One region of the Paenibacillus enshidis genome, then DNA from elsewhere that is predicted to be linked to it. Evidence: riboswitches for the same ligand, from Rfam matches in the RefSeq annotation. Region 1 holds a riboswitch; each other region holds the start of a gene.

What was found. Region 1 has a riboswitch for thiamine pyrophosphate ahead of thiD (bifunctional hydroxymethylpyrimidine kinase/phosphomethylpyrimidine kinase). Riboswitches for the same ligand answer to the same signal wherever they lie in the genome.
Region 2: it holds a riboswitch for thiamine pyrophosphate, as region 1 does, so the genes downstream of both, ACE41H_RS19090 (ABC transporter substrate-binding protein) here and thiD (bifunctional hydroxymethylpyrimidine kinase/phosphomethylpyrimidine kinase) in region 1, are expected to answer to the same signal.
Region 3: it holds a riboswitch for thiamine pyrophosphate, as region 1 does, so the genes downstream of both, ACE41H_RS01525 (thiamine phosphate synthase) here and thiD (bifunctional hydroxymethylpyrimidine kinase/phosphomethylpyrimidine kinase) in region 1, are expected to answer to the same signal.
Region 4: it holds a riboswitch for thiamine pyrophosphate, as region 1 does, so the genes downstream of both, thiC (phosphomethylpyrimidine synthase ThiC) here and thiD (bifunctional hydroxymethylpyrimidine kinase/phosphomethylpyrimidine kinase) in region 1, are expected to answer to the same signal.

The regions. Positions count from the first base shown of each region.
Region 1 covers NZ_JBHHMI010000034.1:40,526-44,720, forward strand. Annotated here, with positions in the region: gene pyk (pyruvate kinase) at 1-311, shown strand, start outside; gene ACE41H_RS22750 (hypothetical protein) at 411-794, opposite strand; gene thiE (thiamine phosphate synthase) at 1,049-1,729, opposite strand; gene thiD (bifunctional hydroxymethylpyrimidine kinase/phosphomethylpyrimidine kinase) at 1,726-2,556, opposite strand; TPP riboswitch at 2,659-2,763, opposite strand; gene ACE41H_RS22765 (cold-shock protein) at 3,194-3,394, shown strand; gene ACE41H_RS22770 (cold-shock protein) at 3,499-3,714, shown strand; gene ACE41H_RS22775 (NINE protein) at 3,833-4,195, opposite strand, start outside.
Region 2 covers NZ_JBHHMI010000021.1:14,003-18,197, reverse strand. Annotated here, with positions in the region: gene ACE41H_RS19100 (ABC transporter permease) at 1-304, opposite strand, end outside; gene ACE41H_RS19095 (thiamine-binding protein) at 301-594, opposite strand; gene ACE41H_RS19090 (ABC transporter substrate-binding protein) at 622-1,671, opposite strand; TPP riboswitch at 1,807-1,917, opposite strand; gene ACE41H_RS19085 (hypothetical protein) at 2,075-2,383, opposite strand; gene ACE41H_RS19080 (hypothetical protein) at 2,491-2,664, shown strand; partial or broken gene ACE41H_RS25310 (Rpn family recombination-promoting nuclease/putative transposase) at 2,748-2,915, shown strand; gene ACE41H_RS19075 (hypothetical protein) at 2,925-3,422, opposite strand; gene ACE41H_RS19070 (hypothetical protein) at 3,417-3,644, shown strand.
Region 3 covers NZ_JBHHMI010000001.1:359,022-363,216, forward strand. Annotated here, with positions in the region: gene ACE41H_RS01515 (protein kinase domain-containing protein) at 1-65, shown strand, start outside; gene ACE41H_RS01520 (ABC-F family ATP-binding cassette domain-containing protein) at 210-1,760, shown strand; TPP riboswitch at 1,891-2,000, shown strand; gene ACE41H_RS01525 (thiamine phosphate synthase) at 2,138-2,728, shown strand; gene thiO (glycine oxidase ThiO) at 2,741-3,883, shown strand; gene thiS (sulfur carrier protein ThiS) at 3,883-4,086, shown strand; gene ACE41H_RS01540 (thiazole synthase) at 4,088-4,195, shown strand, end outside.
Region 4 covers NZ_JBHHMI010000035.1:39,001-43,195, reverse strand. Annotated here, with positions in the region: gene ACE41H_RS22965 (copper amine oxidase N-terminal domain-containing protein) at 1-855, opposite strand, end outside; gene ACE41H_RS22960 (hypothetical protein) at 1,106-1,771, shown strand; TPP riboswitch at 2,247-2,359, shown strand; gene thiC (phosphomethylpyrimidine synthase ThiC) at 2,542-4,195, shown strand, end outside.

The DNA.
Region 1 (4,195 bases):
TGAGCGCCAGTGCGATTATTATAGCGACCGAAAGCGGCTTTACGGCGCGCATGATCTCCAAGTACCGCCCACAGGCGCCGATCATTGCCGTCACCCAGCATCAAGAGGTGCTGCCGAAAATTTGTCTGCTGTCCGGTGTCATTCCGGTTCTGGGCGGCAAAATGACGACCACGGATGAAATGTTCGAAACGGCGACTCGCAACGCCATTGAAACAGGCTATATTTGCCCGGGAGACACGGTTGTTCTGTCCGCCGGCGTACCCATCGGTCAAACTGGCAACACGAATCTGATCAAGGTACAGCAGGTGTAGCATTTGTAGATAAAGCGCTGACAAAATCCATAATACATTCTGTGGAACAATGAGTAAAAGGCACGGATTCTTTTAAAAAAGTCCGCGCCTTTTTGCTGTTTAACTCCCGTACACACTGCGTTTCACAACTTCCGTCAATTCGGATTTTTGCGCCTCATACTGCTCGCGCGTAATGCTGCCTTGGGTAAGCCGCTGATTCAGCTGGTCCGTCAGCTCTGCCACCTGCAAATGGATAATCCGGTTCATATCAGCGCCGGTTTCACCGGCAATATCGGCCATCGTTTTGCCGTCATACAATGCATGATATAATTCTTCGTCTGAGGAAAGACCCAGTATCTGTACAATGTCTTCTTTAACAACCTTTGCTTCCTGCTGTTTGGGTTTGACGGCTGTGCTTGCGGACGCCGTGCTGCTGCCTATGGATTCGCCGATGGAAATGGCAAGGGCCAAGGTGCTGAATATAAGTATTCTTTTCAAATTCATAAGAGGTCTCCTTCTTCAATTGCATGAACTTATGTGCTTGGCGGCATGTGTCCATTGATGATGTTGGAGTGGAAGGTTGCTTACATGTTGTATTGTAACCGATCAATCTTAAATAAAGCTTAAAGCAGGTTAAAAATCTGCCCAAAGGATCACCCAGGTTCAACGATAAAAAATCCCCTTCAAGCGGCACATATAGCCATGTCTTTGATCAACCTCTCCTTAACGCAAAGGGAAAGGGGAACAACGCATTCTTTCTAGGTGGTCTTGCCGTACAGAGCGGCAAAGGCCGCTGCCGCCCGCCCTGGCTCTTCAGCCTGGGAGATTGCTGAAATGACAGATATCCCGTCCGCTCCGGCGGAAAGAACAGGCGATGCCTTTGCAGGCGTAATCCCGCCGATGCCGACGAGCGGAACGGTGATGCCATGGCTGCGCAGCTCCTGTATCAGGTGTGGGCCCCGTACAGGGCGGACATCGCTTTTGGACAGAGTCGGATACATGGGACCAACGCCGAGATAATCCGCTCCGTCGGCGATAGCGTGCCGGGCTTCTTCCACCGAGTGCGCGGACACGCCCACAATGGTGTTATGCCCAAGCCTGCTGCGCAGGGAGGAGGCCGGGCTGTCCTCCTGTCCGACATGAATGCCGTCGGCACCGAGCGCAGCCGCCATCTCCACATCGTCATTGACGATAAAGGGCACACCGCCTTCCCGGCAGACCGCCTGCAGCTCCCGCGCCAGCTCGTAAGCCGCCTTCCCGGTCAGGGCGCCTGTACCTTTTTCCCTGAACTGAAACATGGTGACCCCACCCGCGATCGCCTCGCGCAGAACTATAACGGGATTTTTGCCGCCACAGTTGATGCTGCCCATAATGAAATACACGGCAAGCTGCCGGCGCAGCTTCGCCGGGTCGATCCGTCTATCAAAGGAGCTGCTCATTTCAGCTCACCCCCATTCTGCGAACGTCTTCGCCGGTAGGCAAAATGGTTGGTCGGTCCATGTCCTGATCCGATGTCGAGGCTGTCCTCAATCGCAGCCTGAATGAAATCCTTGGCCACACGCACCGCTTCAGTCGTGGTAAGCCCCTTGGCGAGACCCGCCGTTATCGCTGCGGAATACGTGCAGCCCGTGCCATGTGTCGCCATCGTATGTATCCGTGGACTTTCGAACACCGTGAATTCCGTGCCGTCATACAGAAGATCCCTGGCCAGATCGCCGCCGGCATGCCCGCCCTTCATGATGACCATATCCGGCCCCATGGCGTGGATGCGCCGTGCCGCTTCCCTGATGTCTTCCGCTTTGAAAAGCTTCGTGCCGGTGAGCATTTCCGCCTCGGGCAGGTTCGGGGTAATGATCATTGCAAGCGGAAGCAGGTCGCGGATCAGGGTGACTGCCGCGTCGGCCTTCAGCAGAGGTGCCCCGCCCTTGGCGACCATAACGGGATCGATGACGAGATTGCGCCACCCATAATGGGCGATTCTGTCGGCGGTGGCCTCAATGATGTCTGCGCTGAACAGCATGCCGGTTTTTACTGCATCAGGTGTGAGGTCTTCGCCGATCGAATCCAGCTGGCGGGCCACCGCTTCTGCCGTGAGCGGGAAAACCCCCTGCACTCCAAGTGTATTCTGTGCAGTGGCGGCTGTAAGCACGGACATCCCGTAGACGCCGAGCTCCTGAAAGGTTTTGAGATCTGCCTGAATGCCTGCGCCGCCGCCGCTGTCAGAGCCGGCGATCGTTAATGCTTTTGCTGTTTCTGCTGTTGTCATAACCGCTCATCCCCTCCTTGTACATACAAAAGACCCGCCCTTTTCCGGAGGAAAGGGGACGGGTCCACGATAAGAAGCAGTAAAAGGCCGGTTGATGCCGCTGGACGTATCGTCTCACTTTCCTCCGCTGGTATGATCCAGATCAGGTGCAAAGGGTCCGAAGCAGACAGCTTCGTCTCAGCCGGGAAGGCTCCCCTAGTGATTGAACAAGTCTCTTATTCGATTGAATGACTGCATATAACTATATACATGATGACAGGGGGATTGTAAAGGTTCAAAAATAGGCGGAACATTTTTTTGCAGAGGAGGGTATAGAAACGGAAAAGCAGGAAATAAATAAGGTAGGCAAGTGTCCCCTGAAACTTGATGATAACCAGACATGATGGCGATACAGGAAAAATGCCGCTTACGTTAGCGTTCTCCCTTACCCCCGATACATAGGAGAAAATGTTATTTCGCCGTTAGCTGGTAATTGTATTCTGAATGTGCTATAATGCAATTACTGGAATACGGATCTTCATTCGCATATTGTAGAGGGTTATTGTCTCAGGTTAAGGGTAACCTTGTACAATATGTGAATTTTTATTTTGAACAAAAATAAGAGGTCATATAAATATTTATTTGGAGGTATTTCCACATGCAAACAGGAACAGTTAAGTGGTTTAACGCAGAGAAAGGTTTTGGATTCATCGAGGTTGAAGGTGGTAACGATGTATTCGTACACTTCAGCGCAATCCAAGGCGACGGTTTCAAAACTTTGGACGAAGGCCAACGTGTCGAGTTCAACGTTGTTGAAGGAAACCGCGGACCACAAGCTGAGAACGTTGTAAAACTGTAATTCTGCCATGCTGCCCCGAACTCTGGTTTGGGGCTTTTCTTTTCTGGCGGAGGAACAGATGCTTTTATATTGCTTTACAATTCATAGGAAAAGAGGGGACGCTCATGTACAATTCGCGCAAAAAGCCAATGGAAGAGACTCCTGAGGAGATCACTGTAATTTGGTCTTGCACCAGTGATACGTGTAAAGGCTGGATGAGAGATAATTTCGCATTCTCTGCTCAGCCAACCTGTTCTCTATGCGGTTCCGTGATGGAGAAAAGCGAGAAAAAGCTAGTCGTGCTCGTTAACAGCAGCTTCCCCCCCACCAAGAGCAGTTAGGTTTACAGCCATCATTAGTTTATTCAAGGTACTGGCCCATGGCTGGTGCCTTTTCGCTGCGGTCCCGCAGACAACAAAAAAACCTGTGTGCCTGAGTTTTCTCAAGCGCACAGGTTTTTTACACTTCTATACCTTGCTGTTTATTAGTCAGACGCAGCTGATAAAGTTGAGCCATAATATCCGCTTCCGCCCGCTGGTTCCATTCACGCACCATACGGGGCATCAGGAACAGATCGACAATGACCCACACGGTCAGCGCCCCTCCGAACAGCACCAGAAGAATTCCTGACAGCATCATGAACGGTCCGGTTTCAAACTCCACCGCAACGTAAAAGCCTACGTAAAAGATAAAGGCCAGAATAAACAAGACAAGCTGCACGAGAGCGGTGGCAATTCTTTTCAGATAAAAGCGGTGTACGCCCAAATGCCCTCCGATCAGCATGAGGTAGGCGAGCGCCAGAGATTTTTCCGTGTCCCGCAT
Region 2 (4,195 bases), on a different contig from region 1:
GCAGCGGGTACAGTGCCCGCTTCAGAAAAGGGATCAGGTGCAGCAGCACGGCCAGCAGCAGCCCGACGGCGGTGCCGATCGCAAAACCGCTCAGCGTAAGCCTGACGGTAGCCCAGGTATGATCCGCCAGCAGGGCGGATTGGGCGGCCGCTTCGGCGGCGATGCCGGCCGGACTTGGCAGCATCCAGGGCTCAATGTGCAGGAAGACCGCCGCGGCTTGCCATACCGCCAAAAAGAAGAGGACCGCCACAACGGGCGGCCATACGCTTCTGAACACAGAATAGAGGCTTTCTTTCCTGTTCATGGACGGTACTTTTCGGTCAGCTTATCCATGCTGATTCCATTCGGATTATGAGCGATTTTGATCTGGGAAATGACGCTTGGAATTCCCGCCTCGGTAAGTGCGATGTGCATTTCCTTGACGATATGCAGCAGCTCATCCAGCTCGCCCTCCATAGTTGTCTCCAGCGGGTTGACCTGATGCTTGACGCCTGAGCGCTGGATCACCTCAATCGCTTTATCGACGTAAGGAATGCTGTCCTCTCCACCGTGCGTTTTGGGAATCACCTGAATACTCAACAGAGTGTTAGCCATGAAAAACCGTCTCCTTTCCGAATTAAATCAGGATTTGCCGTCTTGTGGCAGGAAATCATTGGTGAAGGCTTTCTCGGCCTCCAGCGGTTTGTCAAGCAGCTTGCGCTCATACATCCAATCGGCGTAGTTTTTCCATACTTCCGCTTTCTGGACACCCCATTGTGCGGCATCGTCCTGATAGCGGGGGCTCAGCCATTGCTGGCTGGCCAGTACGAGCTCTTTATCCAGCTCAGGCACAGCCTTTGACAACATTTCCGCCGCCTTTTCCGGCTGGTCAATCGCATATTGATAACCTTTGGCCGTAGCGCTCATGAAGGCTTTTACCAGCTCAGGATCGCTGCTGAGGGTCGCTTCGTTCGTGACGATGACCGGTGTGTAGTAATCCAGACTCTTGGAATAGTCCTTGACGTACAGCATATCCAGCTGCTCACCGCGTTGCTCGGCTTCAATTCCTGTCCATGCATAGAATATCCAGGCGAAATCGATATCCCGCTTGACTGCGGTGAAGTAATCCGCATCGCCCATGTTGATGTTTTGCACCTTGCTGACATCCCCGCCGTCCAGCTCCATGATGGATTTCATGACAGCCTCCTCGACGGGCGAGCCCCAGCCGCCGTATTTCTTGCCTTCAAAATCCTTGGGCGACTTGATGCCCCGGTCCACCGGAGCGGCAAAGCCGGACGTATTATGCTGAATCACAGCCGCAATAGAGACGAGCGGAACTCCTTGTGTGCGGGCCTGGGTGACGCTTTCCTGATAGCTGATGCCGAACGGAACCGCGTTGGAGGCGACCATCTGATCGGCGCCGCCTTCTCCGGGCTGTACAATTTCCACATTCAGACCAGCTTCTTCGTAGTATCCCTGGTCCTTGGCCACATACAATCCGGTGTGGTTGGTGTTGGGGGTCCAGTCGAGCACTACCTTGACGTCTTTCAGCTTCCCGGAGGCCGTACTGCCGCTGCCGGAAGGCCCGGAAGCGTTCGTATCCTGTGGAGCGGACGATTGCCCGCCGCAGGCGGTCAGGATGAGGAGCAGGCAGCATACCGCTCCAAGGCCCCATTTTTGCAAAGAAAACATACTTTCTTCTCCCTTCTTCATCACCCGTGCTCTTTCTGCAATGCTGTCATCTGCCGTGATCCTGCAAAAAAAAGCGCCCCGTTATCCGGGACGCTTGTAATCTACCAAAGGAAGGAATGACGGTGTCAAAAAAGACATGTCACTCTATAGCGATTCCTACGCTGGCATTACCCAGATCAGGTTGTAAGGGTCAGTGTCTGGGGACACAATCTCAGCCGGCCGATTCCAGCACCCCTGGCAAGTTGTATGAAGGAGCATCAAGACGGCAGCTTGCTGCCTTGACACGTCCGCATTGTTTGAAGATTTTGCGGGCTCAGTTATATGAACTAACGTTGATTATATGCCTTCACGGCCGGAGTGTCCAGAGGGACTTATCCGAAAAACCCTCGGTGCCGCACCCGTTCTAAGCCTTTTGCGTTTTGATAACGTGTAAGTCCCGGTCATGTTCGCCCATTTTGTGGACAAGATAACCAACGCTCCCGGTAACGCTCTTCAATTCAGCTTCTTGTTGAATGGAGCGGGCAGAGAGAATTTCAATAGTTCTGTGCTGGTTCTCCAGAAAGTCACCTATTTCCATAACCCGTTCATTCGTATCCAGGACGGCTCGTTTCATCTCCTGCTGATCTGTTTCAATCTTATTAAGGCGCTCATGAACCGGTTGAAGTTCTTCCCGGATTACGGATTGCAGCAATTCCTTTAACTCACTGTTCATGTATCCCGCTCCTTATACCTTTATGGTTTTATTGTAGCATATGACTTAATAAAGTGCTATATTATTTCGTAATTACGATTTTTAAATTTAGAGGAGGTACCACCATTATGAAGGACGATCTGTATAAGATGATTGATGCTTTTGATAAATTGGCAGAGGCTGGCGATGGTGTGATAGCGATCCCGCCGAGAACTGATAATGATCGGAAAGAGCTTAATCGACAAATGCAGGATTATTTGCGGGGGAGCAAATCCGACAAGTTGGCTTCTCAAAATAGGTAAGCGTCAAACAGCCCCCACCAAAACTGTACAGTGGGCAGCTTCAGGAAGGCCAATCCTGTAAAATGTTGAAGAATGTAGAAAGTGGAGGATTGGTCAACTGGCTGTTGTTCCTGAAAGGTGCTGATAAATCCAAATGGGAGGTATTGACGATGACTACATTAGAATTTCTAAGTCAGGATGAGGAAGCCCGTCGATTGTATGAAGATAGACAGAAGTATTTGCACGATCAAGCCTCGATGATTGAGGGGGCGATGAGTTGGTTAAATGGCTTGTCGCGGAGATTCATCACCCTTGCTCTCTAAAATCACCTGTTCTGCATCCAACACAAGCCAACCGAAACATCGCGAAAAATCCTCTGTCCATGCCGTCGCATCTTCATGTTGCATGAAGCCAAACCCCAATTGATCTGCCACATATGGAGTGGGGGGAGGCTCACTGGATTGGGTCGCAAGCGGAATCCAAGATTCATTCTGGAGTATTCTCCAGTACGTTCCATCATCCCATTGGCAACAGTTGGTCGTTAAAATCGGTATTCCTTTTCCATTACAGAGAGTTCCGACGGTAACCCGTCTGGATTGAAAGCTCTTGAATCGATATCCCTCAAATAGCTGCACCCCTTCAGATTTGAAGGAGTCCTTCCAAACCCGTTTCATGGCAGCATATAGTTGTTTGTCCACCTCGCCCGGATAGATGCGTCGAACCTGACCTGTATTAAGCGTAATGTGGGTAAGATAGGGTATCTCCTCATCCTCGTGCAATACGTCTGCTCCTGTTCGTTCAGCATCGTGCTGCTCCACGGCAGTGTACTCCCTGATGAGGTGCGAAATTGCGGCGCGTACGAGCTCGTCCATCGATCCGAAGAGCTTGCCGGTGAATGGACACTCAAACCGCAGATGAATCCGGACAAGGGCGTGTTCTTCATCATGCGGGTACAACATTCCAAACATGGACGTTTTAACGGCTTCGATGATGTCATCTGAAGGTGGGTACTCCCCCCCCCCCCATATTTGCAAATGTTTTCCAAATGAATTCCCCAGCACTCTTCTGCAGATCTACGCGGGTAATCCACAAAATCCTGCTTTGGGGTGACATTACGGGATTGTATAAACCGATCAAGTTCGTCCGGCGGGATTCGCCAGCCTTCCTTGCGGTTTTCGGTTCGCTCGCCCTGGATCACCCCATTGCGCAGCCAGCGGCGCACCATCTGAATACTGCTGGTTATTCCATATTCACTGAGTTTCGTTAACGCTTGTTCGACGGTCAGCATTGGCATTTCCCCCTTTGCCTCATAACATTCACGGTAACATTACGGGATTGAACAAGCAGTTCAAGCTCGTCTGGTAGTAATTCGGCAGCTGAAAAGTTACCATATTTAGCGGAAATTTTCCCTAAATTTCCTAAAAGTAAGTCACTTGCCATTGTAGTGTTCACTTTTAGCAGATTATCTCCAAGAAAGGCACTACTTCATGCTGAAGGCCACCCTTCAGAGCCATATAAACGGCTGAAGGGTGGCGAAGTTGACGGCCTATAA
Region 3 (4,195 bases), on a different contig from region 1:
TCAAGGATGCTCTGCCTGGACCGAGGCGGAAAAAGCCGTTGTTTGCTTCCCTCCGGAGACAGTGAGTCCGTGTCGTGCAGGTATATAATTTCATTTTCGTTATGGCGGGCAGTTCCGGTAAGGCTGCCTCTTGTGCTACAATAAGGCTTTGAAAGCAAACCTGAAGTCATATTGAAGTTTAATGAAAAATAAGGAGCCAGTTAACGGAAATGAGTTTATTAACAGTTGAAGAAGTTTCCCACAATTTCGGGGACAGAACATTATTCAGAAATGTATCGTTCCGCCTGCTGCCGGGAGAGCACGTCGGTCTGGTAGGGGCCAACGGTGTCGGCAAATCGACGCTGATGAATATTTTGACAGGCCAGCAGCTGCGTGACAACGGCAAAGTCGAGTGGACACCGAAGGTCCGTTACGGTTATCTGGACCAGCACACGAAGCTGACTCCGGGCAAGACCGTGCGGGATGTGCTCAAGGATGCATTTCTCCCCCTGCTTGAGCTTGAACAGGAACTGAATGTGATTACGGATAGTATGGCCGAAGCCACACCGGAGGAGCTTGAGGTGCTACTGGAGCAGATGGGGGAAATCCAGGAGCAGCTGGAGATCGGCGATTTTTATCTGATTGATGTGAAAGTGGAGGAAATGGCCAACGGGCTTGGACTTGCTGCCATCGGACTGGACCGCGATGTAGCTTCTTTAAGCGGGGGGCAGCGCACGAAGGTGCTTCTTGCCAAGCTGTTGCTGGAGAAGCCGAATGTGCTGCTGCTGGACGAGCCGACGAACTACCTGGACGTTGAGCATATCGAATGGCTTACACGTTATTTGAAGGACTACCCTTATGCTTTTATGCTGATTTCCCATGATACTGAGTTTATGAATCAGGTCGTCAACGTCATTTATCATCTGGAGTTTGGCAAGCTGAACCGCTATACCGCCAACTATGAGAAGTTCCTTGAAATGGCTGACATTCAGAAGACGCAGCATATCGATGCTTATGAAAAGCAGCAGGAGTATATCAAGAAGCAGGAGGACTTCATCCAGCGCAACAAGGCGCGTGCCTCCACTTCCGGACGGGCCAAGAGCCGTGAAAAGCAGCTTGATAAGATTGATCGGATCGACAAGCCGGAAGAAGCGGCCAAACCGACGTTCCAGTTCAAGGAAGCGCGGGCCAGCGGCAAAACGGTCTTTGAAGGCATTGACTTTGAGATCGGCTACAGCCATCCCCTGCTGCCGAAAATGTCCATTACGATTGAACGGGGCGAGAAGATTGCCATCGTCGGTTATAACGGTGTCGGTAAATCGACGCTGCTCAAAACGATTCTCGGGAAAATCCCTCCGCTGAGCGGAAAAATCTATACCGGAGACTTTCTTTATCCCGCTTATTTCGAGCAGGAGGTGCGCCCTGAGCGGATCACACCGCTTGACGATGTGTGGAACGAGTATCCGCATTTGAACCAGCATGAGGTTCGTGCCCATCTTGCCCGCTGCGGACTGAAAAATGATCACATTACCCGTCCGCTGTCCGCCTTAAGCGGGGGAGAGCAGGCCAAGGTTCGCCTCTGCAAGCTGCTGATGCGTGAAAGCAACTGGGTGCTGTTTGACGAACCGACCAACCACCTGGATGTGGTGGCGAAGGATGAACTGAAGCGTGCGCTGAAGGAATACAAAGGCACGGTGCTGCTCGTATCCCACGAACCTGATTTTTATAAGGATTGGGTAACGAGAGTATGGAATGTCGAAGAGTGGTCGGCCAAAGCCTGATGTGCAGGAGAAGCACAGCTTTGGACTTTTCGTACTGAAATCTGATGTACGTCTAGGCAAGTGAAACGGATTGTGCTACCATGAAAAGGGAAAACAAAATATATAGTAATACAGGCGATTGAACAGGCCTGTATCACACTGGGGGAGCCGCGGCTGGCGGCTGAGACGGAATAAACGCATTCCGGACCCTTTGCACCTGATCTGGATCATACCAGCGTAGGGAAGTGGACATTAGCCGAACGGGAATCAAATGCGGCCTTGCTTATGAGCAGGGAGGCAGTTCCATGTAAATTCGGTGAACCTGTAAATTCAGCCGCTTCCTGACCGGGAAGCGGCTTCTTGGCGTTCCCGAATAACGGTCCATGGAGGCAAAAGCAATGGAGCTTCATCTTATTACGGACGGCTGCCAAAGCGCTGAACGCACGGCAGACATCTTGCGGCTGATCGAACCGGATATTGACGTGCTGCACATCAGGGAGAAACATCTGAGCGCAGCGGAGCTGTACGAATTTATGTTTACGGTGTCGGAGCGCGGCTGCTGCTCGCCAGCCAAGCTCGCGGTCAATGACCGTGTAGACGCAGCACTTCTGTTCGGTGCAGGGACGGTGCAGCTCACCTCAAACAGCCTGCCGCTGCAGCTTGTGAAGCGGACGTTCCCGGAGCTGCGCTGCGGGGCATCCGTACACTCGCTGCAGGAAGCGCAGGTTGCGGAGCAGGCGGGGGCTGATTATGTGCTGTACGGTCATATTTACGATTCCGCCTCCAAGCCTGGGCTGCCACCGCGGGGGCTGAGCAGTCTGGAGGAGCTATGCTGTGCAGTCTCCATTCCGGTTATCGCGCTTGGCGGCATCCAGCCTCGGCATGTGCGGGGCATCAGGCGGGCAGGTGCATCAGGAATCGCTGTGATGTCAGGCATCTGGAAGGCGGATGATCCGGCCGAAGCGGCAAAGGAATACAGGAGAATGTGAGGAGGAAAAGATATGAGCTATTCGGCAGACTGTACGGTGATCGGCGCGGGAGCGATCGGCAGTTCCATCGCTTATCAGCTGGCGAAAAGAGGCTTCAAAACGATTCTGATCGAAAAATCGGTCCCTGCACAAGGGACCACACGAGCGGCGGCCGGAATGCTGGCGGCAGAATGTGAGGCCTTTGCCCACCCTCAGTTGGCCGCATTTGCCCTGCGCAGCCGCAATCTGTTCGGGGAGCTGGTGCGGGAGCTTGAAGGCCTGGCAGGACTGGTAACAGGTTATACCAGCACAGGCTTCGTTCTCCCTGCCCGGACAGTGGAGGAAGTTGAACGCTTGTCGGGCATGGCAGGGAACAAGGATGGATCAGCCGCAGAATGGTGGGAAGCCGCAGAGATAGCCAGAAGGATTCCTGGCCTGACAGGACAGGTGCTCGGAGGCTTGTTCCGCGAGCGGGAAACGCAGCTGCTCCCGCAGCGACTTGTACAGGCATTGGTGGCAGGCGCGGAAAAGCACGGGGCGGAACTGCTGACAAATACAATCGCAGAGGACATCCGGATCGTGGACGGTATGGTGCGTGGTGTAAAAATGAGCAGGGGATATATTGCTTGTCCAAATGTTGTGATCGCAGGGGGAATTGAAGCGGGCAAGCTGCTTAACCATTTCGGCATCCATACGGAGATGTATCCTGTCAAGGGAGAGATCGCTGCCGTTACCATGCCAGTACGTGCACTGGAGTATACCATTTACGCCGAGGATGTGTATCTGGTGCCAAAGCCGGAAGGGGAGCTGTGGATTGGGGCTACCAGCAGACCGCATGAATGGGGAGCGGATGTATCCGCAGGCGGGCTGCGCCAGCTTTTGGAGCGCGCCTCAGCCTGGCTGCCGGACATCGGGGAGTCGTCTTTTCTGAGAGCGTGGTCGGGATTAAGGCCGCAAACGGAAGATGGCTTTCCCATTATAGGCCCCGTACCTGATGCTGCCGGCTTATACGCTGCTTGTGGACATTACCGCAACGGAATATTACTGAGTGCGGCTACAGGGGAAGCGATAGCGAAGATGCTGGCAGGCAATACAGTGGAGCAACTTAATTTGACGGCCTTGTCACCGGCAAGAATGAAAAGACAGCCTGCACCAGCAGTCAAGGGGGATAAGTGATGAGGCTTGTTATTAACGGCCAGGAAATGACTTTTGAAACAGAAATTCACAATGTGGACCAGTTGCTCAATGCATTGGACCTGCAGGTCAAAACGGTTGTCGTCGAGTTGAACCGGCGCATATTGACCAAGGATATTCACAGCGTAACCGATTTGAAGAACGGGGATCATCTTGAAATTGTACATTTTGTGGGGGGCGGATAATATGCTGCATATTGGAGATAAAGCCTTTAAATCAAGACTGCTGCTGGGGACAGGGAAGTTTCCGGATCTTGAAACGCAAATGAAAGCTGTTCAGGCATCGGAAAGCCAG
Region 4 (4,195 bases), on a different contig from region 1:
ATTAGGAATTGCCATGATAATCCCAGATAAAGGACCACCTTTAACCTCTCCTACTAGCGGTTGGCTATCTCCTAAACGGCCATAATCTACACCATCATCAATTCGGTGTTTTGCAAAATATACCTGGGCTTTATCCTTTGTCGGACGTTTCCCATTTTCTTTAACATAGCTACCGTCTTCAGAGAGTACAGCTTCCCAAACCAGATGTTTCACGTCATTTTTAATTTCATAGTAGCTAACCAATGAGCCTTGATAAAAATAATATCTTAAGGCTTCTCCTTCAGGGAAGTGGTAAGCATAAGTTACAGCTTCACCTGTTTCAGTTAATGTATTGGTATCGGAAGTGGGTAGATCAACTGCTATTTTTCTAGCTTGAACCAAATCTTTACTCTCATACAGCGTTTTATAATCCGCGATTTTATCTGAGCTTCGAATCACAACCGAGTTTTCATCTTTATTCCAAAACACTTGGGAATCAAATGCCTCACTAATAAATCGTAAAGGTACCAAAACGCGGTTATTTCTCAAAACAGGTGGAGACTGCAAAGTTACCGTTTGGTTACCCATGGTGGCTGTTTTTTTACCTACCGAAAGTGTAAGCTTTTCCTTACTTTTAGTTGATATAGCAATTACAGTTTTCGTTTTAGGATCCCATTGTAAATTTAAACCTAATGGTTTCAGGGATGATAACGACACCATTGTATAGCCATTTAACGTTTCTGGAGGAGAATCGGTCTTGATTGTTTGGCTATCAATGATTAATTGAACTTTTGAAGCAGCGAATGACGACTGGGAGAAAGAAATCAGTAATAGAGAACCTAACAATACAGAAAAAAGAAATCTAAATTGTTTCATATACAATCCCTCCATTTTTGTAAAAAAAATCATCTCTATAGCATTAAACGTATTTCACAAAAAAAAGTTGTAAAATAAATCAAAATTATATATTGCGTAACGATACGTGTTATTATATAATGAGGGTGTGGATGTAACACACTTCAAAATGAATTAGGTGAGGGATACCCCTTATTTGTTTTGATATCCCAGGTGTTTTGCATACCTCAATACTACGTAACGTAACGTTATATAATAGGAGGAAATTTCAATGCCCGAATATGCTAAATTTGCGAAGATTGTGCCACAAACCAACACCTTAACGAACAGAGGTTTTCAAGGGTATGTAACATTACCTTCGTCTAAAAGCATGCCCTCTGGCTACATCAATATGTATTGCGGTGTTGCTGGATTTGAATGTGGTGTCTCCAGCGCGGCGGATTCTCGTTTTTATGATCCTACTACAAAAACGTATAAATGGCACTGGTTTGTAAATGGTCCGGAAGTGAAAAATGGTGAACCTTACACACAATTTAAAGATGGTGAACGAATTCATCTTAAACTTGTTCTTCGGGATGACGGCTTTGTTGAATTCTTTGTTAACTTCAAAAGTGTCTTTGTATCACAAGGAACGTATACAACGAGTTCAAGCACTGATAAAGCGGCTCGATTTATTTTTGGTACACTCCAAAATCAATACGAAACTTTGCCGTCGCAATTACCTGCTTGGAAACTATCTTTCAGTAAAATTACTTGCGACACAATGATGTTTAAAGGTCCAGGTAAAAACGCTGATTGGATCAACGTTACCTCGAGTAACACCAAAGCAATTCTTGCTCATACTCCAACTACTATGACTAATCCTGCTCCTGCAGATATCAATGGCACTACGAATGACCTGGCAAATGCAAGATATGCTGTTTCTATGACAGTATAAATCGAAAAATATATGTGGTGTGGAAAGGAGGCTATCCAATTAATGGGTAGTCTCCTTTCTGATTATCAGAAAAGCTGCAGGACTCAATTTTAGGAACCACTTTTTTCTGGCCGGGTTGCAGCCTGGGCTTGGTTGAAACCAAGCCTGGACAATGCGGCAGGCAGAGCAGATGGACTGGAAGGTTCAGCTGCAGGAGGATGGATCCGCTGTGGCCGGGGGATCGATCAGGAAAGCGAAGGCTGAGAACCAGGAGAGCGAGCGGGGCGTAGCGGCTCTTAGGTGGGTGTTCTTCCCGCCTTAGAGCCGCTACGCCCCGCTGGTTTTTATCATTATTATGATTATCGTATATATTGGTAAACTTCTGGCATAGGGCTTAATGGGGTTGCCAAACTTTTCTTTTTAGGCTAACCTGAACTGGAAGGCGGAGGCATCCGTCTGTGAAATAACATAGTTATAATCGGCGGCATGATGCTGCCGAAGTTACTGGGGGGGCCCGTAATTCCGGGCTGAGATGGAACCGTTCCAGGTTCCGGACCCTTTGTACCTGATCTGGATCATACCAGCGTAGGGAAGTAACCGGCCAATGAAATTATATGGATAGGCAGCATGTGCAGCAGCCAGGGGCATACCTTGGTAGTGCATGGAGGCCTGTTTGCATACAGCCGGTTCCTTCGGGAACCGGCTTTTTCATTTTGCAGTTGGCCGTCAGCATCGGTTTTTCTCCGGTATGATCCCGATGAGGAATAAGACGACTCGGGAGGAGCAAGCAAATGACAGAGAGCAAGCGGAAAACAGCAGCAGGAGGAGCCAATACGGATATCGGGGCCTTTCCGGCAAGCACCAAGGTCTACATCCAGGGATCAAGACCTGATATCCTGGTGCCCGAAAGAGAGATAACGCTGCATGACACCCATACACCGCAGGGGGTTGAGCATAATGCCCCGCTGCGTGTGTACGATACAAGCGGTCCCATGACCGACCCGGCGTTTCAGGCAGATATCCGCAAAGGACTGCTCAAGCTGCGGCAGGCGTGGATTGAGGAGAGAGGGGATGTCGCCCGCTATGAAGGAAGAGCAGTGCAGCCTGAGGATAACGGGCTTCGGTCCGGGACCCGTCCTGCCGCGGAATTCCCGGGCGCTGTCAGCCGGCCGCTGCGTGCGCTGCCGGGGCGCAACGTTACCCAGATGCACTATGCCCGCCGGGGAATCATAACACCGGAGATGGAATTTGCGGCAATCCGGGAGGGGCTTGATCCAGAATTCGTAAGACAGGAGCTGGCAAGCGGAAGGGCGATACTGCCCTCCAACATCAACCACCCGGAGAGTGAGCCGATGCTGATCGGCCGTCATTTTCATGTCAAAATCAACGCCAATATCGGCAACTCGGCGGTAACCTCCTCCATAGAGGAGGAGGTGGAGAAGATGACCTGGGCTGTTAGATGGGGAGCGGATACGGTGATGGACCTGTCGACAGGCCGCAACATCCATACGACGCGCGAGTGGATCATCCGCAACTCTCCCGTGCCGATCGGAACGGTGCCGCTGTATCAGGCGCTGGAAAAAGTCAATGGGGAGGCCGAAGCGCTGACCTGGGAAGTATATCGCGATACGCTGATTGAGCAGGCGGAGCAGGGGGTGGATTATTTTACGATTCATGCCGGCGTGCTGCTCCGTTATATTCCGCTGACCGCCAAGCGGATGACGGGCATCGTGTCGCGGGGCGGGTCCATCATGGCGGCTTGGTGCCTTGCTCATCATCAGGAGAACTTTCTATATACACACTTCGAAGAGATCTGTGAAATTATGAAGACCTATGATATCGCCTTTTCGCTCGGGGATGGTCTGCGTCCGGGCAGTATTTATGATGCCAACGATGAAGCTCAGATGGCTGAGCTGGCGACGCTGGGTGAGCTGACGCAGATTGCCTGGAAGCATGATGTACAGGTGATGATTGAGGGGCCTGGTCACGTGCCTATGCATAAAATCAAGGAGAACGTGGATCTGCAGATGGAAATCTGCAAGGAAGCACCATTCTACACGCTGGGGCCGCTTACGACGGATATCGCCCCCGGATATGACCATATCACCTCGGCGATTGGCGCTGCCATGATCGGCTGGTTCGGAACCTCCATGCTCTGTTATGTCACACCGAAGGAGCATCTTGGCCTGCCGAACAGGGACGATGTGCGTGAAGGGGTGATCGCCTACAAGATCGCTGCCCATGCTGCGGATCTTGCCAAAGGCCATCCAAGGGCGCAACAGCGGGATGATGCTCTGTCCAAGGCCCGCTTCGAATTCCGTTGGCGCGATCAGTTCAATCTGTCCCTCGACCCGGAACGCGCGCTTGAGTATCATGATGAGACGCTGCCGGCCGAGGGGGCGAAGAACGCGCACTTTTGCTCGATGTGTGGCCCGAAGTTTTGCA